DNA from 4 places in the Mesorhizobium sp. M7A.F.Ca.US.010.02.1.1 genome. Region 3 is predicted to be linked to each of the others. Evidence: riboswitches for the same ligand, from Rfam matches in the RefSeq annotation. Region 3 holds a riboswitch; each other region holds the start of a gene.
What was found. A riboswitch is a leader RNA that binds a small molecule or an ion and turns the genes downstream of it on or off. The one in region 3 is predicted to bind cobalamin.
Positions count from the first base shown of each region.

Region 1: another riboswitch for cobalamin. It lies ahead of bluB (5,6-dimethylbenzimidazole synthase); the one in region 3 lies ahead of EOA19_RS03935 (aromatic ring-hydroxylating dioxygenase subunit alpha).
Region 2: another riboswitch for cobalamin. It lies ahead of EOA19_RS22195 (ABC transporter ATP-binding protein); the one in region 3 lies ahead of EOA19_RS03935 (aromatic ring-hydroxylating dioxygenase subunit alpha).
Region 4: another riboswitch for cobalamin. It lies ahead of EOA19_RS18515 (DUF1636 family protein); the one in region 3 lies ahead of EOA19_RS03935 (aromatic ring-hydroxylating dioxygenase subunit alpha).

Region 1 covers NZ_RZRV01000001.1:330,283-334,488, reverse strand. The annotation lists gene EOA19_RS01600 (exodeoxyribonuclease VII small subunit) at 42-293, opposite strand; gene EOA19_RS01595 (histone deacetylase family protein) at 297-1,223, opposite strand; cobalamin riboswitch at 1,345-1,525, shown strand; partial or broken gene bluB (5,6-dimethylbenzimidazole synthase) at 1,540-2,253, shown strand; gene EOA19_RS01585 (hypothetical protein) at 2,376-3,359, opposite strand; gene EOA19_RS01580 (TetR/AcrR family transcriptional regulator) at 3,650-4,206, opposite strand, start outside.
Region 2 covers NZ_RZRV01000023.1:51,177-55,382, forward strand. The annotation lists gene EOA19_RS22190 (ABC transporter substrate-binding protein) at 58-1,005, opposite strand; gene EOA19_RS22195 (ABC transporter ATP-binding protein) at 1,051-1,839, opposite strand; cobalamin riboswitch at 2,001-2,208, opposite strand; gene EOA19_RS22200 (AraC family transcriptional regulator) at 2,504-3,337, shown strand; gene EOA19_RS22205 (DSD1 family PLP-dependent enzyme) at 3,342-4,206, opposite strand, start outside.
Region 3 covers NZ_RZRV01000003.1:88,863-93,068, forward strand. The annotation lists gene EOA19_RS03930 (hybrid-cluster NAD(P)-dependent oxidoreductase) at 1-990, opposite strand, end outside; gene EOA19_RS03935 (aromatic ring-hydroxylating dioxygenase subunit alpha) at 1,016-2,263, opposite strand; cobalamin riboswitch at 2,378-2,580, opposite strand; gene EOA19_RS03940 (DUF680 domain-containing protein) at 3,087-3,284, shown strand; gene EOA19_RS03945 (DUF680 domain-containing protein) at 3,356-3,556, shown strand; gene EOA19_RS03950 (DUF680 domain-containing protein) at 3,626-3,862, shown strand; gene ugpC (sn-glycerol-3-phosphate ABC transporter ATP-binding protein UgpC) at 3,940-4,206, opposite strand, start outside.
Region 4 covers NZ_RZRV01000016.1:93,565-97,770, reverse strand. The annotation lists gene EOA19_RS18525 (cobaltochelatase subunit CobN) at 1-728, opposite strand, end outside; gene cobW (cobalamin biosynthesis protein CobW) at 747-1,799, opposite strand; gene EOA19_RS18515 (DUF1636 family protein) at 1,802-2,230, opposite strand; cobalamin riboswitch at 2,269-2,475, opposite strand; gene EOA19_RS18510 (hypothetical protein) at 2,610-2,816, opposite strand; gene EOA19_RS18505 (DUF6348 family protein) at 2,846-3,523, opposite strand; gene EOA19_RS18500 (winged helix-turn-helix domain-containing protein) at 3,575-4,206, opposite strand, start outside.

The DNA of each region.
Region 1 (4,206 bases), on a different contig from region 3:
TCCAAAAACCGGTGAGGCGAGGCCATCGTTCGGACCGAGCCTCAATCCGCGTCGAGTGGCTCCGTTCCAACCGGCTTGCCGTCGCGCGACAGCCTGATCTTCTCGACCTTGTCCTCGGCGGCCTTCAGCAGCCGGTCGCAATGCGCCTTCAGCGCCTCACCACGCTCATAGATCTTGATCGACTGGTCGAGCGGCACGTCGCCACGCTCCAGATCATCGACGATCTTCTCCAGCGCATCGAGTGCCTGCTCGAAGCTCATCGCCTTGACGTCTTCGTTGGTCTCATCGGCCATCATTCATCCTTTCATCAGTCGCCCGACATGGGCGGCGACCGAAAATGCCAATCCCTGCAGATCGTAGCCGCCCTCGAGCAGGCTGACGAGCCGGTTGCCGCTGTGGCGTGCCGCGCGCTGCATCAGCTGGCCGGTCGCCCAGTCGAAATCATCCTCGGTCAGATTGATCTCGGCCAGCGGATCGCGGTGGTGCGCGTCGAACCCCGCCGAAATGATGATCAGGTCGGGCGCGAAATTGTCGAGCGCGGGCAGGACGCGCGACAGGAAGGCATCGCGAAACACTTCGCTGCCGGTCTGCGGCGCCAGCGGTGCGTTGACGATGTTGCCGGCGCCCGTTTCGGTCTTCGCTCCGGTGCCGGGATAAAGCGGCATCTGGTGTGTCGAGCAATAGAGCACCGACGGATCGTCCCAGAAAATATCCTGCGTGCCATTGCCGTGATGCACGTCCCAGTCGACGACGGCAACGCGCTCGACACCGTGTTTCTTCTGCGCATAACGCGCCGCGATCGCCGCCGTGTTGAACAGGCAAAAGCCCATCGCCGTGGTCTTTTCGGCATGATGGCCGGGCGGCCGGGCGGCGACGAAGACGTTGTCGGCGCGGCCCGAAAAGACATCATCGACGGCGGCGTTGGCGGCGCCGATCGCGGTGATCGCCGCTTGCCAGCTCTTCGGGCTGGCAGTGGTGTCGGCATCGATGCGGGCAATCCCCTCGTCGGGGATGGCGGCGCGCACGCGGGCGACGAAATCGGCGGGATGCGCGTAGAGGATGGTGGCCTCGTCGCCTTCCGGCGCCTGAATACGATCGAGCCCGGCAAAGGCTTCGTCGTCGAGCACGCGCTCGATGGCGCGTAAGCGGTCGGGCCGCTCGGGATGTCCGGGCGGCGTGAGATGCTCGAGGAAGATCGGATGGGTGTAGAGACGGGTGGTCATCGTCCTAATCTAGTGACCCGGATCGACAAAGGCCATGCACGGGCGGCCGATGACTGGGGAAAATCGCGACTGCGTCCATTCGCGTCGCCGCAGGCATTGGCCCCGCGGGCGCTTCGGCGTAAGGTCCCTGGTACTGCCTGGTGCCCGCCGCAAGCGGGAGAATCGGGAACACGGTTGAATTCCGTGGCGTGCCCAACGCTGTGAGGGGGACCGCGCCGGTAAATGCCACTGTCGATGACGGGAAGGCACCGGACGCGGGTTGATCCCGAGCCAGAAGACCGGCCTGGCAGGCATTGTCATCCGCGTGGTCAGGCGGATGGCATCAGAGCGACGTGCGTCTACTTGGACGCACAAAGTACGCTCTGTCAGTTTTGAATCTGCAATCGCAAGGGGACAAGCGATGCCGGAACACATGACCGCTGCCATTGACGATGGATTTGACCAGAATGCGCGCGATGCGGTCTACCGCGCCATGTTCACGCGGCGTGACGTGCGCAGCCATTTCCTGCCCACCGCGATCGATGACGACGTGCTGGCACGGCTGCTGCTTGCCGCCCATCACGCGCCATCGGTCGGCTTCATGCAGCCATGGAATTTCATTGTCATTCGCGATGTCAAACGACGGGCGGAGGTGCGCGACCTGTTCCTGGCCGCGCGAGAACAGGAACTGCCGGCGATCGAGGCGGAAAAACAGGCGCTGTACCGCAAGCTCAAGCTGGAAGGCATCTGCGAGAGCGCGCTCAACATCTGCATCACCTGCGACCGGCAGCGCTCGAAGGGTTCGCCGCTGGGACGCTGGCACAATCCGGAGATGGATCTCTACAGCACCGTCTGCGCGGTGCAGAATTTCTGGCTGGCCGCGCGTGCCGAGGGCGTTGGCGTCGGCTGGGTGAGCATCATCGAGGCTGAGGCGCTGAAGCGGCTGTTGGCCATTCCGGACCACGTAACGCCGATCGCCTATCTCTGCGTCGGCCGTGTTTCCGAGTTCGCTCCCAAACCGGACCTTGAAACGCATGGCTGGGGACGGCGGCTGCCGCTGCCGGAGCTGATCATGAGCGAGACCTTTTCCGGGCAAGGCGAGACACAGCTCAAATCCACCGTGGCGCGCCTCAACACCGTTTCTGCCTCACCAGACATCACCCGCCCAGCGGATCAGGGTGTGGCGCCGGCCGTACCCCAGCGCGAACCGCCGAAGGAGGCCAGCGCCTTGTCCTTGAGCTCTCTGAACTTCGACGACGCCTCGGCCAGCCGGGCGTCCCAGGCGGGATCCGGCACCTGGCCCGCAATGGTCTTGAAATAGACCTGCATCAAGCAGGCGATGGCGAAGGGTTCAATGAACGCCGCCTTGAATGCCCAGGCGAAGACGATGGCGAGCACAAAAGCCCAGCCGGCGAGCTGACCAGGCATCAGGAACAGAATTGCGCCAGCAGGCGCCAGCATCATCAGAAAGATGATGAATGACACGCCCCACATGATGACCGCCAGCCAGACGGCGTTCTTGACCATGACCTTGCCGTTCTGGGCATACAGCACGACGCCTTGGCGCGCCGTCTCGAACGGCGAGGCTGAATTGATGCGGATGTTGTAGCCGAGGATGATCTCGTCCACATAGGTCAGCGACAGGCGGATCACGGTGTTGATGAAGGAGACCAGGCCGCTCAGGCCCGGTATCGGCAGGAAGGCGGCGATACCGCCGAGCAGGCTGGTGATGGCGCGGATGGCACCCTTGACGAGTTGGTCGACGACGAAAAGGGTGTTGGCCTCGGCAAAACGCTGGGTCACGATATCCCTGGCGTAGGCGATCTGGTCCTGACCGCCGGGAATGTCGCGGCCGTCGATCAGATGAACCATGACGGCGATGTGGCCGGCCTTGACGATGTAGAGGATGTATTCGCGGATCCAGTAGACCGCGATCGAGACGATGCCAAACCCGACCACGCCGCCCCACAGGGCAAAGGACATGGGCCCGTCGGGATCGGTGGAGATATGGCCGACGCCATAGCCGACCGAGGCACCGGTGCCGGTCGCCATGATGTAGGCCAGTGTGATGCCGAAATAGACGATCATGCGAAAGACGATGAACGGCCAGGTCCGCATCATGATGGACACCGACCGGCCGATCTCGAAATCCCACATGTGCCCCGAATCTCCGCCTCAGAGATGGTGGAAGAGGATGGGCTCAACCCGGCGATTGTCAATTGCCGGCCCTTGACGCCGAAGGGCAACGAATTCGGGCTGACGGTTTTCTTTCGGAGCCTTTCGCCGGCGCGCGGCTGACGGAGCATCAAACGAAAAACCCGCCTGTGCGGCGGGTCACTGGCGCAAATCAGCACCATGGACGAATATATACCTTAGCTGAGGTCACCGAGTCAAGAAAAAATTCCTATCGGGAACAGCTGCCGGGCACGAAAGCTCCGGTGGGAACTTCAATTCGACTGCGGGTCCGGCTTCTTGAGCAGGCCTTCGAGCAGTTGCTTGAACGCCGTCACCACCTTCTTCGACGTCGCTTCGGGGTCGCTCGAATTGGCGATCCGTTGCGCTGCCTGGCTGCTCGCTCCGTTGATCAATCGCGAGGCCGTCTCGGGGTCGAGGCTGGAGACAACGACCCCCTCCTCCTGCAGCGCGGTCAGATGGTCGGTCATTGAAGCGATGCACGCACTGCAATTCGGCCATTGCGCTGGATCCCCCAGCACGGCCGGGCCATCCCGGAACATGATGCGCTGGATTTCCGGCTCCAGCGCCATCTCGATATAGGTCGAGCATTCGTCGACGAAATGTTGCCAACGGGTCGGCGCTCTCGACGCGACCTCATTGATGCGCGCCGCCATCTCGCCGTCAATCTGGGCTATGACCGCCTGCAACAGCCCCTTCTTGTCGCCGAAATGATGATAGAGCGCACCGCGCGTCAGCCCGGCCGAAGCGGTGAAATCATCCATCGAGGCTTCCGCATAGCCTGTTGTGCCGAAGGCATGACGGGCCGCCG
Region 2 (4,206 bases), on a different contig from region 3:
CTTTTGTTCATGCATGTCGTTGCCCCAAGACCGCTGCGCACTTTTGGGCCACAGGCATCAAAACGCTTCCGGATGCATGGCCTTGGCGATCTTGTCGATCGCTTCGATGTTGGCCGGGCCCGGCGTCAGTTCGGCATAGCGCAGGGCGACGAAGCGCTCGTTCTTGACCGCGTCCGTCTCCTTCATCGCCGGATGCGCCTTCAGGAAATCGAGCAGTTTCCTGTAGCCACCGCCATCCTGGTAATCGAGCAGGATGAGGAATTGCGGATTGCGCGACGCCACCGTTTCCCAGTCCGTATTGCCCCAACTGGTGTCCATGTCGGCCATAATGTTGTCGCCGCCAGCGGCTGATATCATGGCGCTGGGGATGGCGAATTTGCCTGCGGTGAACGGCTTGTCCTCGCCGGAATCATAGAGGAAGACCCGCGTTCCCTTGGCGTCGCCGACCTTGGCGGTGATGTCGGCGAGCCGCGTCTTCCAGCCGGAGACAAGCTTCTCAGCTTCGGCCTCCTTGCCGAAGATCTTGCCCAGTTTCTCGACGTCGCCATAGAGTAGGTCCATCGAGGCGGCGGGGCGGCTCTTGTCGAGATGGACGCAGCTTTCCGTCAGCACCAGCGTCTTGATGCCGTGCGGAGCAAGCGTGTCGGGCGTCACTTCACCACCCGGCTTCATGCCATAATACCAGCCGGCGAAGAAAAAATCGGGCTCGACCGCGACGAGGTTTTCGAGCGTCGGATATTTCGGCGCCAGTTCCGGGATCGAACCCTGCTCGGCCTCGAATTCGGGACCCACCTTGTACCATCCTGTGATGCCGGTCAGGCCGACGATCGACGGCTGCAGTTTCAGCGCGAAAGCCATCTCGGCCATGTTGAGATCCTGGATGACGGCGCGCTTCGGTGGCGCATCGAAGGTCAGCGGCTTGCCGCAGCTGTCGACAGTTACCGGGAAGGCCAGGGCTGTCGAGGCCAGCAGCGAGAAGGCAAGCGAAAAAGCAAGGCGTTTCAAGGGTTTGCTCCTGTGGACGGGATGATCGATATGGGACGGCTTCAATCAGGATGGCGGCGCGGCACGGTTCGGAACATCGAACACCGTCAGTTCGCGGTCTTCGGTCGGATGGCGCAGACGCAGCACATCGATGCCGAAAATTTCGCGAATCAGCTTTTGGGTCAGCGCTTCGCGCGGTGCGGCGAGCGCTTGCAGACGGGCATGGTTCATCACCGCCACCCTGGTGGCGAACGGTGCCACCAGCGCCAGATCGTGCAGCACCGCGATCACCGTCATCTCGAAACCTGCCACGAGGTCGAGCAGTTCGCCGCGGGCGCGCGGGTCGAGATGGTTGGTCGGCTCGTCGAGGAACAGGATCTTTGGCTGCTGGGCGATGGCGCGGGCCAGTTGGGCGCGCTGGCGCTCGCCGCCCGACAGCGAGCCGATGGTGCGGCCAAGCAGCGGCAGCAGGCCGGTCCGGCGCAGCGCATCGACGACAATGTCACGCTCCTCGCTCCTGCGCCGTAGCCGAGCGTGCGGGACCCGGCCCAGCTCGATATAGTCGATCACCGCCAGCCGCGGATCGGGCTGGTCGGTCTGGCCGACAACGGCGATATGCAGCGCCCGCTCGGCGGCGGAAATCCCGCCCAGCCGGCGCCCGCCGAGGTTCACCTCGCCGGAGCTCGGCCGCAGCATGCCCGACAGCATGCGCAGCAGCGTCGTCTTGCCCGCGCCGTTGGGACCGATGATGGCTAGGCGATCGCCAGCGGCCACCGAGAAGCTGACCGCCTGGACCAGATCCCGCCCATTGGCCATGGCGCAGAGGTCATGTGCTTCGAGAAGCGCTACGGTCATCGGCTGCCCGCCAGATTGCCGGGATGGCAAAGCGTGCACACGATGATGCGATGATCGATAGAGCCGTCCAACTTTCCGTCACTTTCCAAAACTGGCGACGGAAGGAAGCTGGCGAAGCGGCCGACAAGACCGGGATTCGCGTTTCCTCCCGGCACACCCCGTCCGGTCAACTCAGTGATGGCAGGTCTCCTGGCTCGCGGGTCGTTGCGCCATCCTGCCTTCCCAGCCTTGCCGGCCAGTGGCATTCACGGATTTTGCTCGCCGCTTACAGTTGCGGGGGCAGCCACGGCCTCGACCCCTGGGGATCTCACCGTGTTCCCTTTTCACCCCTCGCCTTTCGACTCGGGGACCATCACCGCTTCAGCGTAGATTTCCCCCAATCGCTTCGCAATGGATTTCTCGGACGGAGTGGTGGACCGGCTAGGGGAAACATGCATTTCACGCTCTCGATATGTAATAACATTACGCATTTAGAGGATGCCGCCTGGCGCTGTCAAGCGAAGCCTGCCGAATTTGGCTCGTCGGCGGCAAGGGGCGCTCGACCGCTGTGCCATATCGGTGTGCGACTGTGACGGGATCGGTTCGATTGCGCGGGATGCGCAATTTCGATCAAACTGGCCGCGCCAGGAAACGGCAGGATGATCTGGCCAATGCGAGGAGCAAAATGAACCCGACCGAGAAAGCGCTGTGGTTCGTTGAAAGTCATCTGCCGGAGGCGATCTCGCTTGACGATATCGCGCAAAGCAGCGGCGTGTCGCGTTTTCATGTGACGCGGGCTTTCGGCGCTGCCACGGGCCGCTCGGTGATGGGCTACATGCGCTCACGCCGGCTCACCGAGGCGGCGCGCAAGCTGGCCGGCGGGGCGCCCGACATTCTCTCCGTCGCGCTCGACGCCGGCTACAACTCGCATGAGGCGTTCACCCGTGCCTTCCGCGATCAGTTCGGCACCACGCCGGAACTGGTGCGCGCGCAAGGCACACTCGACAAGCTCGACCTCGTGGAGCCGATCCTGATGGACCAGTCCTTCCTCACCAATCTCGAACCACCGCGTTTCGAGACCAGCCGGCCGTTCCTGATCGCCGGCCTCGGCGAACGCTACAGCTGCGAAACCAGCGCCGCCATTCCGATGCAATGGCAGCGCTTCGGCCCCTATATCGGCAACATTCCGGGCGAGACCGGCGATGTCGACTATGGCGTCTGCGTCAACGGCGACGATGCCGGCAATTTCGACTACATCGCCGGCGTCGAAGTGTCTGATTTTTCCGACCTGCCGAGGGAATTCAGCCGGGTGCGGGTGCCGGCGCAGAAATATGCGGTCTTTGCCCACCGCGAACACATCTCGACCATCCGCCGCACGGTCAATACGATCTGGAACAAATGGCTGCCGGCTTCCGGCCACGAGATATCGGATGCGCCGGAATTCGAACGCTACGGCCCTGAGTTCGACCCACGCAGCGGCAATGGCGGGCTGGAGATCTGGATACCGGTGAAGGCGTAGTCGGTCAGGCCATCGGCAGCGCCGGCCAGCGATCGACTATCCCGCCGCCGGAAAACACCGCGATCGACCCGAACTGCTGCAGCACGGCTTCGCTCTGCGTCGGCCTTAGAAACGCGTAGTCGCCGGGTTTTACGGTCGCGTCGGCGGGCAAGCCCATGAATTGCTGGTTGGAGGACAGGCCGAGCAGCCCATTCGCCTTCATGCCTTCGGGGAAGACGGGCTCGGCCATCCACTTGCCGCCATAGAGATAGCAGCCCTTGCGCGGGAAGCGGCCGAGCGCCTGCAGCAGGCGGGTGACGGCCGGCGGGCCAGGCAGCATCGGCTCGACCATTTTCAAGATCGGCGTGGCGATGAAGGCCGCCGGCTGGAAGCCGTCGAGGCCTGGCGTATCGAAATCACTGGGCAGCACGAAGGCCGAGCCCATCGAGACCTCGTTGGCCATGCCGCCATGATGAAGCAGCGCGGTCTTGCTGCCGCCGATGTTCAGGATACGGCGCTGGTCGGCGCCGAGACAGGCGACGAACGCCGAGGCCTGCGCCGACGCCTTGGCCAATGCCTTTGCCGGTCCGCCGAAAAGGCCGGGAATGAGCGGCGCATGCGCCTCGTAGGCCATGACGCCTTCGCAATGCAGCCGGGCCGGCAACGCGCTCAACGCCTTCGACAAGGCCTCAGGATTGGCGAACCCGCCGCGATGCAGCCCGACATCGATCTCGAAAGCGATGCGCAGGCCGATGCCGAGTTCGCCAGCGAGGGCGCCATATTCCGCCAGTCTCTCCTCGCTGTCGATCAGCCAGCAGACACGCGACCAGTCAACATTACCCTTCACCAGCGCAGCCCTTGCCGCACCGATCGGCATCGGCTTGCCATAC
Region 3 (4,206 bases):
CGCGACCTTCCTCACCTTGCAGGTGCCGCACAGGCCGAACTCGCAGGCGGCGGGAATCCGCACCCCAGAGGCGCGTGCCGTCTGCAGCACGGTCTGGCCGGCGACGCATTCGGCATCGACATCGGAAAGCGAGAACCGGATTGGTGTCACGGCCTCGACAGCAGCAGCGGCGCCGTCTTCCGCCGGCGGCGAGAACGGCGCCGGGATCTCCTCCACGGTGGGCGCCGCAAAGCTTTCCTGATGGTATTTCGCCATGTCGAAGCCGGCGGCGTCCAGCATGCCGCGCACGGCGCGCATGAAGGGATCGGGGCCCCAGCAGAAGATCTCGCGCTCACGGAAATCGGGCGCCAGCAATGGCAGCCGGATCGCGTCGATGCGGCCCATATGGCCGAACCAGCCCTCGCGGCTCGACCGCTCCTCGATCATGAAGCCGAGCGACAGGCCGGGCATGCGGCTGCCGAGCAGCTCAAGTTCCTTGCGGAAAATGATCTCTTCCGGGCGGCGCGCACAGTTGACGAAGCCGACATCTGTCCATGGCGCGCAGTCGTTCAGCCAGCGCAGCATCGACATCATCGGCGTCACGCCGGAGCCCGCCGAAATGAACAGATATTTGGCCGCCGGGTGGCTATGCAGCGAGAAGTCGCCGGTCGGCCCATAGGCCTTGACGTGCGAACCCGGCGTCAGATGGTCGAACATCCAGCGCGTGCCGGTGCTGCCCGCCTGCGCCTTCACCGTCACCGCGATCGAGAACGGCCGCGATGGCGAGGAGGACAGCGTATAGGTGCGCATCAGCGGCCCGTCCGATGTCGGCAGTTCCAGAGTCACGAATTGGCCCGGCTTGTAGCGGAACCAGGTCTGGTTGTCGGAGCGGAAGGTGAAGGTCTTCACGTCAGGCGCTTCGTCACTGACGCCGATCACTTCCAGCACCTGCAGCCTGTCGTTCCAGGGCGTCATCTGGTCGAGATGGCGATAGAGGCCAAGGTCCGTCATCGCATTCATCCTCTTGTCCCCTGGGCTAGGCGACGCTGCGCAGGGCCGGCCGGTCGCCTTCGGCAAGGCGCGGTCCGATGAACGACGCGTACCATTCGACGAACTGGATCACGCCGCCCTCATGCAGCTCCGAATAGGGGCCTGGTTCGTAGGCCGGCGACAAGATGCCAAAGGCGTTTTCCTCGACGATGCGACGGTCCTGGTCGTTGGTCTCGGTCCAGACATGGGTAAGCTCAGCGAGATCGTAGTCGACGCCTTCGACCGCATCCTTGTGGACGAGCCATTTTGTCGTCACCGCGGTTTCCGTGGCACTGATCGGCAGCACGCGGAAGGTGACGGCATGGTCGCCGAGGATATGGTTCCAGGTTGTCGGATAATGATAAAGCAGCAAGGAGCCGATGCGGTCGGTTGAAACGCTGTCGGACAGGTTCTTCTGGACCGCCCGTTTTCCCGTCATGGTGTAGCTGACGGCATCGCGCAGCAGCGGCGCGCGGGTGGCGCGGTACTGCCCTGCCGGATCGATGCGGAATTTGCTCGGCAGGCCTGATGCCTCGCATTTGGCCCAGTGCGCGACCATTTCAGGGTCGCTGTCGGCGCCGTTGACGCCGGTCACGGTCGGAGCCTCGGGGAAGGTCTTGCACAGCTCAGGATGATTGGCGGCGCAGTGATAGCACTCGCGGTTGTTTTCCCAGACCAGCTTCCAGTTGCCCTTCTCGACGATCGTGCTCTCGAAGGCGATCTTTGCTTCACGCAACCGGTGCGGCAAAAGATAGGGTTCGATCATCGCCCGCATCGGCGCGAAATCCGCCGGCTCCTTGGCCAGACAGATGAAGATGTAGCCGCCGACGCTCTCGCAGGCGACCGGCTTCAGGCCGAAATCACTCTTGTCGAAACCGTCGGCCATCTGGCGGGCAAACAGCAGGCGGCCGTCCAGCTCATAGGTCCATTGATGATACGGACAGACGAGCTTTGCCGCCGTACCCTTTTCCGCGTTGCACACGCGGCTGCCGCGATGGCGGCAGGAATTGTGGAAGGCGTTGATCTTGCCGTGCTGGTCGCGGACAAGGACGACCGGGTAGTCGCCGATCTGCACGGTGATGTAGCTGCCCGGCTTCGGCAGTTCGCAATCATGGCCGATGAACAGCCAGTCGCGATACCAGATCAGCTCCATGTCGAGCTTGAAGTAGTCTGGATCGGTGTAGAAGGGCTGCTCCAGCGAAAAGCCTTGCCGGCGCCCCTTCAGGAGCCTCAGCATGTCGTTGCGGGTATCCATGTCCTGTCCTCGTTTCTAAGGACTGAACTGGTGGTGATGGAGGAAGGATTGAAACGCAGGCCGGCTAGGTGCCAGACATGCGCTATCCACCTCTTGACCGCCCACCGCGATCAGTCGAGTCTAACAATCTCGGGCTGGTTTCCGGGCTCTGGAGTTGTCCTTGCGGACCATCGCGACACCTTCCCAGGCAGTTGCCCAGTGGTCTCCCGTTGCGACTTGAACTCCACCACCGTTGCGGGGGCAGCGCCGGATTCTGACCGGCTTCCCAATTCTCCGCCTCGTCGTCACGAAGCGGCACCTGAGATGGTATGATCTAACCACGATCGCGGGCGCGCCGTCGGCATGAAAACGACATCGTATCCATGCGGCGCGACACAGCATGCGAACGTTCCCGCAGACCGTCGCGGGCTGAAATCCACCTCCCGGATGGCCATTTTACCGGCTGCGATATCCCCGAATCGGACCCCTTGGCGGGGTCAAAAAAGGTTAACGGTTTCGAAAAGTGACTATTAGCTCGATCTAAAATCGAACCGAACGGTTCGTTTCTGTTGACGGTGCGTGCAGGACGGTGTGAACGCTGGGCCTTGAAACAGTCGGTGATCCATCCAGCGGTTACATCTAACATGCTGATATAAAGAAGAAAAATATACCCGTAGATTCCCTTGGCACAATTTCAAGGTGTGGATTCATGGTCCACACGGAACAACTTCGTGATTGGAAAAGGCGGGGTTGCCCTCCCACATCGGGGCTGTCCGAACGACGCGATTTCATTTCCAAGACACGCCGCTAGACGGACGGAAAAAGACGATACTGGAGTACAAAAATGAAAAAGATCATTCTCACTGCCGCAGCCCTTTTGGCCATTTCCGGCAGCGCCTTCGCTGGTAGCGACCACTACGGTTCGAACGCCGCGGCAGCCACTGCTGTCGACAGCTCGTACACCGCTTCGACCAAGAAGTCGGAACCGGCTGCTCAGGCGCCTGCCCAGGGTGCTGACCACAACCTCTTCGGCAACAACTAACAGCCGATTCCCAGTTGACGGCGGGCTCGCCCGCCGCCCTGGCGAAATTCAGACATTCAGGAGTATTTAAGATGAACAAGATCCTCATTGCTGCCGCCGCCGTTCTGGCCATCTCGGGCAGCGCTTTCGCGGGCAGCGACAACTACGGTTCGAACGGCTCCAACCAGCCTGCCGCCGCTGTGGACCAGTCGTACACGGCTTCCACCAAGACCTCGGAACCGGCTGCCCAGACGCCCGCTCAGGGCAGCGACCGTAACCTCTTCGGTCGCTAACAGCCAATTTCGCAACCGACGGCAGCTGTGTCTGCCGTCCTGGCGAAATCCGGAATTCAGGAGACTAAAATGAACAAGATCCTTATTGCTGCCGCCGCCGTACTGGCCATCACCGGCAGCGCGTTCGCCGGCAGCGACAACTTTGGCTCCAATGGCGCCAATCAGCCTGCGGTTACTTCGGTTGACAGCGCGCATACGAGCTCGGTCCGCAACAGCGGTGGCCTCGTCGAGAAGCTGCTCAATTCGTCGGGCGACGTGGAGAAGTCCGCCCCTCAGGGCAGCGACCGGAATCTCTTCGGCCGTTAACAGCCGAAGCTGATCTTCAACAAAAGAGCGGCGGGCCTAGCCCCCCGCTCTTTTTGCGTCCAAAACGCGGTCCTGCCTCAGGCCGCCTTCGCTTCAGCCTCATGAAGGGCAAACGACCGTCCGTCAGCGTCGAAGATATGCAGGTCCTCGCCATTGGCGCTCAGCCGCAATGTCGAACCACGCTTGACCTCGACATTGCCGGGCAGCTTGGTCACCAGCGGCAGGTCGGCGCGACCGATGTCGACATAGACCAGCTGAACCTCGCCGAGCTGCTCGAGATAGTCGACCGTCCCCTCGAACAGATAGTCCGCGCCGCTGGCGATGATCAGGTCCTCCGGCCGCAC
Region 4 (4,206 bases), on a different contig from region 3:
CCCGCAAGGGGGGAGATTGCGCTGTCATTGGAGATTTCGCCAATTGTCGAGGTTGCGGACGCGTCAGCTTCTAATGAAACGGGAAAAGAGCCGGCTTTGATGAAGTCCGATCTCCCCCCTTGCGGGGGAGATGTCCGGCAGGACAGAGGGGGGTGTGAAGGATCACCAACGACCCCAAGTCCTGGCTCATAAAACCCGGCTTTCGGCACTGGAACCGGCTCTGCTACGTCCGCATCCGATCCAGCCAGTCGCGCCAGCCTCCGCACCAGCGCGCTCATATTCGCCGGGCCGCCCTCGCGGAAATAGTCGAGCAGGCCATCGAGCTCCTGGCGCGGCAGCGTCGAGGCTTCGATCAGGCGCAGATCCTCGTCGCGGCATTCGCCGGGCAGCAGCGCCAGCTTTATGCCGTGTGCGCGAGCGGTCGAGGCAAGCTGGTCGCAGCCGTAGCGCCACCAGTCGTAGCCGCCGAGGAGGCGCACGAGGATGACCTTGGCGTGGCGGGTGACGCTGTCGACCCAGAGGTCGACGGACATGGGATGGCGCAGGTCACGCAGGGCAGCCAGCCGCATCGAGGGCAGGCGGCCGGCATCGGCCTTCCAGGCTGCCGCCAGTCCGGCGAGGTCGCTGTCGGTGAAGGACAGGGCCACGATATCCGCCGGCGTCTGCCGCAGATCGACCGGCTCGGCGAGGTCGTCGAGCGAGGCGGATGTCGTGGTGAGGATGTGCATCGCAACCCGTGTCCGAAATCAGCCGGCGAGTATACGCTCGATCGCCGGGCGGTTCAGCCCCTTCAAGCCGATGACGACGAGGCGCGAACGGCGGTCGTCCGTGGCGGTCCAGGCGCGGTCATAGTAATGGTTGACGCGCGGCCCGACCGCCTGCAGCAAGAGCCGCATCGGCTTGCCGCCGACCTCGACGAAGCCCTTCACGCGCAGCACATTCTCTTCTTCGGCGACGGTGGCGACGCGTTTCGCCAGTTCGTCCGGGTTGGCGATCGAGGCAATGTCGACGATGAACGTGTCGAAGTCGTCATGCTCATGGTCGAATGCGCCGTCATGATGGGACTTGCGGTTCTCGATGTCGTCCTCGACCGCCAGACCGAGCCCGAGCAGCACCGAGGGATCGACCTTGCCATGCGACGTCGGCACGATCTTCACCGCGCGGGCGGAGTGTTCGTTGATGATGGCGTTGGCGTGGGCGGTGCCGGCGGCGTCCATCAGGTCGCTTTTCGACAGGATGATCAGGTCGGCGCAGGCGATCTGATCCTCGAACACCTCCTCGACCGGGTCGTCGTGATCAAGCGTCTCGTCCTGGGCACGCTGCGCCTGCAAGGCGTCCATGTCATTGGCGACGCGGCCTTCGGCCAATGCCGGCCCGTCGACCACGGCGATGACGCCATCGACGGTCACGCGGCTCTTCACGCTCGGCCACTGGAAAGCCTGGACCAGCGGCTTGGGCAGCGCCAGGCCCGAGGTTTCGATCAGGATATGGTCGACCCTCGGCGTCAGCGCGAGGATCTTGTCGAGCGCCGGCACAAAATCGTCGGCGACGGTGCAGCAGATGCAGCCATTGGCCAGTTCGACGATGTTTTCGTCTGGGCAGGTGTCGATGCCGCAGCCCTTGAGGATCTCGCCATCGATGCCGATGTCGCCGAATTCATTGACGATGATGGCGATACGCTTGCCGCCGGCGTTTTCCAGGAGATGGCGGACCAGTGTCGTCTTGCCGGCGCCAAGGAAGCCGGTGACGACGGTGCAGGGAACGCGGGAGAGATTGGCAGACGAATCTGGAGCACTCATGGTCAGTCCTTCAACAGGTCTAGGGGAGGGATGCGGGCAACGAGGCCACGCTTGAGGCTATCGGGACGGCCACGCCACGGAATCAGGCCGTCCTTCGAGGTGGCGAAGAGTTTGGCGCCGGTGACGAGGTCGGCGCCGCTGGTCGCGGTCAGGTCGCCGAAGACATAGCTCCAGCAACCGTTGCGCAGGATGGCGGCGCTAAGCCGCCGCTTGCAATTGCCAAGGCATTCGACGCTGCGGATGCGGATGTCTTCGCCAGATGCGGCGCGGCGCGTGTCGTCGGCCAGCAATTCGCCGGCGCGGGGATGAGCGTCGGAGCCGGTCTCGTCGCGGCAGGAGGCGCAGACGATGACGGTGACGCCGGCCAAGGCATCATCATGGCCGGACGAAATATCGGCTGTGCCAGCCGAAAAACTGCTGTCGTGGTCCAAAGATCGAACTCCTTGCCCGGAAACCCGCCGGGCGATCGGATTCTACAGTCGTAGACGGCAGGTCTCCTGGCTCGCGGGTCATCGCCTTGGGTAGCCGCCTTCCCGGGACCATTCCCAGTGGCTTTCGGCCTTGGCTCTTCGCTTACAGTTGCGGGGACAGCCGCGGATTTGGGATTTTGCCCCGCACCGCATTCCCTCTTAGCTCTTGCCGTTGCGGGCAAGAGACCATCTGAACCGGATTTAGGCTTTTGCGGGCAGCGGTGTCAACGCAACGCAGGGGCAATCTGAAATCAGGGGCGGGGACGCTTCACTACCACTGACCGCTCTTCGCGAATGCCATCTTCGTTGTTGGGATCAGGAAAAGCTGTAACGAAAGCCGTCAGAAGGATATCTCCATCTTGCCGGTCCAGCCATCCGGCGCCGTCACCCACATCGAAGTAAATGCCATCAACTTTGAAGCCAAATGTGTCTCCAGCAGGTCAGGGTAGCGTTTTCGGATTGCCTGCGCATGTACGTCCCATGAAAAGGACGAAATCCTATCGAGGCACTCCTGCACCTCTTGGGTCAGCCTGGCTTTGATATCCATTGTTTATCCGCTAGCCTGTGTACGTTGGCTCAATTGTTATCTCCCGGCAACGCAAGGATGACCTGACGCAGCGCCTGGTACCCGTCGCCGTGGTGCCAGTCCTGATCAACGAGGAGCTCTTGACCTTCCGGCCAAGTTTCGTTGTCCAGGAGAATTTCGTTGCCGACCAGTGCTCCGCCATAGCTCGCCAGGAATATCCGGATGAAATGACTGCCAGGGCGAACCTTAGCCGTGAACAGTTTTTCCAAGCGGGCATAAAACGCTGGATATGTCCGGTTGAGAGTGCATTCCACTGCAGCCTGTGTGATCACAGGTCCACCGTAGATCTTCCAGCCAGCATCATTCCGTTGCCAGAATGCAATCTCGGCTTGCATGTTCTCGCAAACATGCTCCGCAAGGCCCTCGATCAGCACATGAAATACACCGATCAGGAATTTTCCGAATGCTTGGAAAATCGCCTGTTCACGCGTGTCGCCCAGTCCAACAAAAGATTCGATGACCGGCTGAGTGCCTAGCAACGGTGAGAAGACGTAGATTTCGAGAACAAGCCTGCGACCCGAGCCTGACGGCTCCTTGTCGAAAACTTGGGCTTCAAAGCGCAGGTCTTCCAGTTCAATCCTGACATCGTTCTGTCCACGGATGGCGCTGATCCCATGCGCAATCAACGCTTCGTGAATCAGGTCGAGAACCTCTTGCGATGCCATCATTGAACCTAGGCCGACAAAACTCCCTCAAACGGCTGCAGCCGACGGCTGATGTCAAGAGCGCCCGTCGCTGATCACGCTCAGCAGCGCCGGACCCAAATCCCCGGCAGGCGTCACTTCGATGCGTTCGAGTCCGAGCCAGCCCTGCATCTGCTTCAATTCCTCGAACAGCTCTGCAGCGGTTTCAGGCGGTGCACCGGGCTCCGCATAGGCCGCATGGACGCGCAGTATGCTGGCCGGACGGTCGGCCTTGAGGTCGACGCGTGCCACGATCCTGTCGCCGAGCAGGAACGGCAGGACATAATAGCCATATTGCCGCTTGTCGGCCGGCGTGTAGATCTCGATGCGGTAGTGGAAATCGAACAGCCGCTCGGTGCGCGACCGCTCGAAGACGACCGGATCGAACGGCGCCAGCAGGGCGCGGGCCTCGACTTTGCGCGGCAGGCGGGCGTCTTTGTGAAGATAGGCGGGCTTGTCCCAGCCTTCGACACGCACCGGCAGCAACTCGCCCGTTTCAACCAGTTCCTCCAATCGGCCTTTCATATCGGCCGGCGACAGGCGGAAATAATCGCGCAAATCGCCTGAAGTGCCCACGCCGTGGGCGCGGGCGGAAATGCGCAGCAATTCGCGGTGCGCGTCCTCGGGCGTGGGCACCGGCAGGTCGAGGACCGCCTGCGGCAGCACGC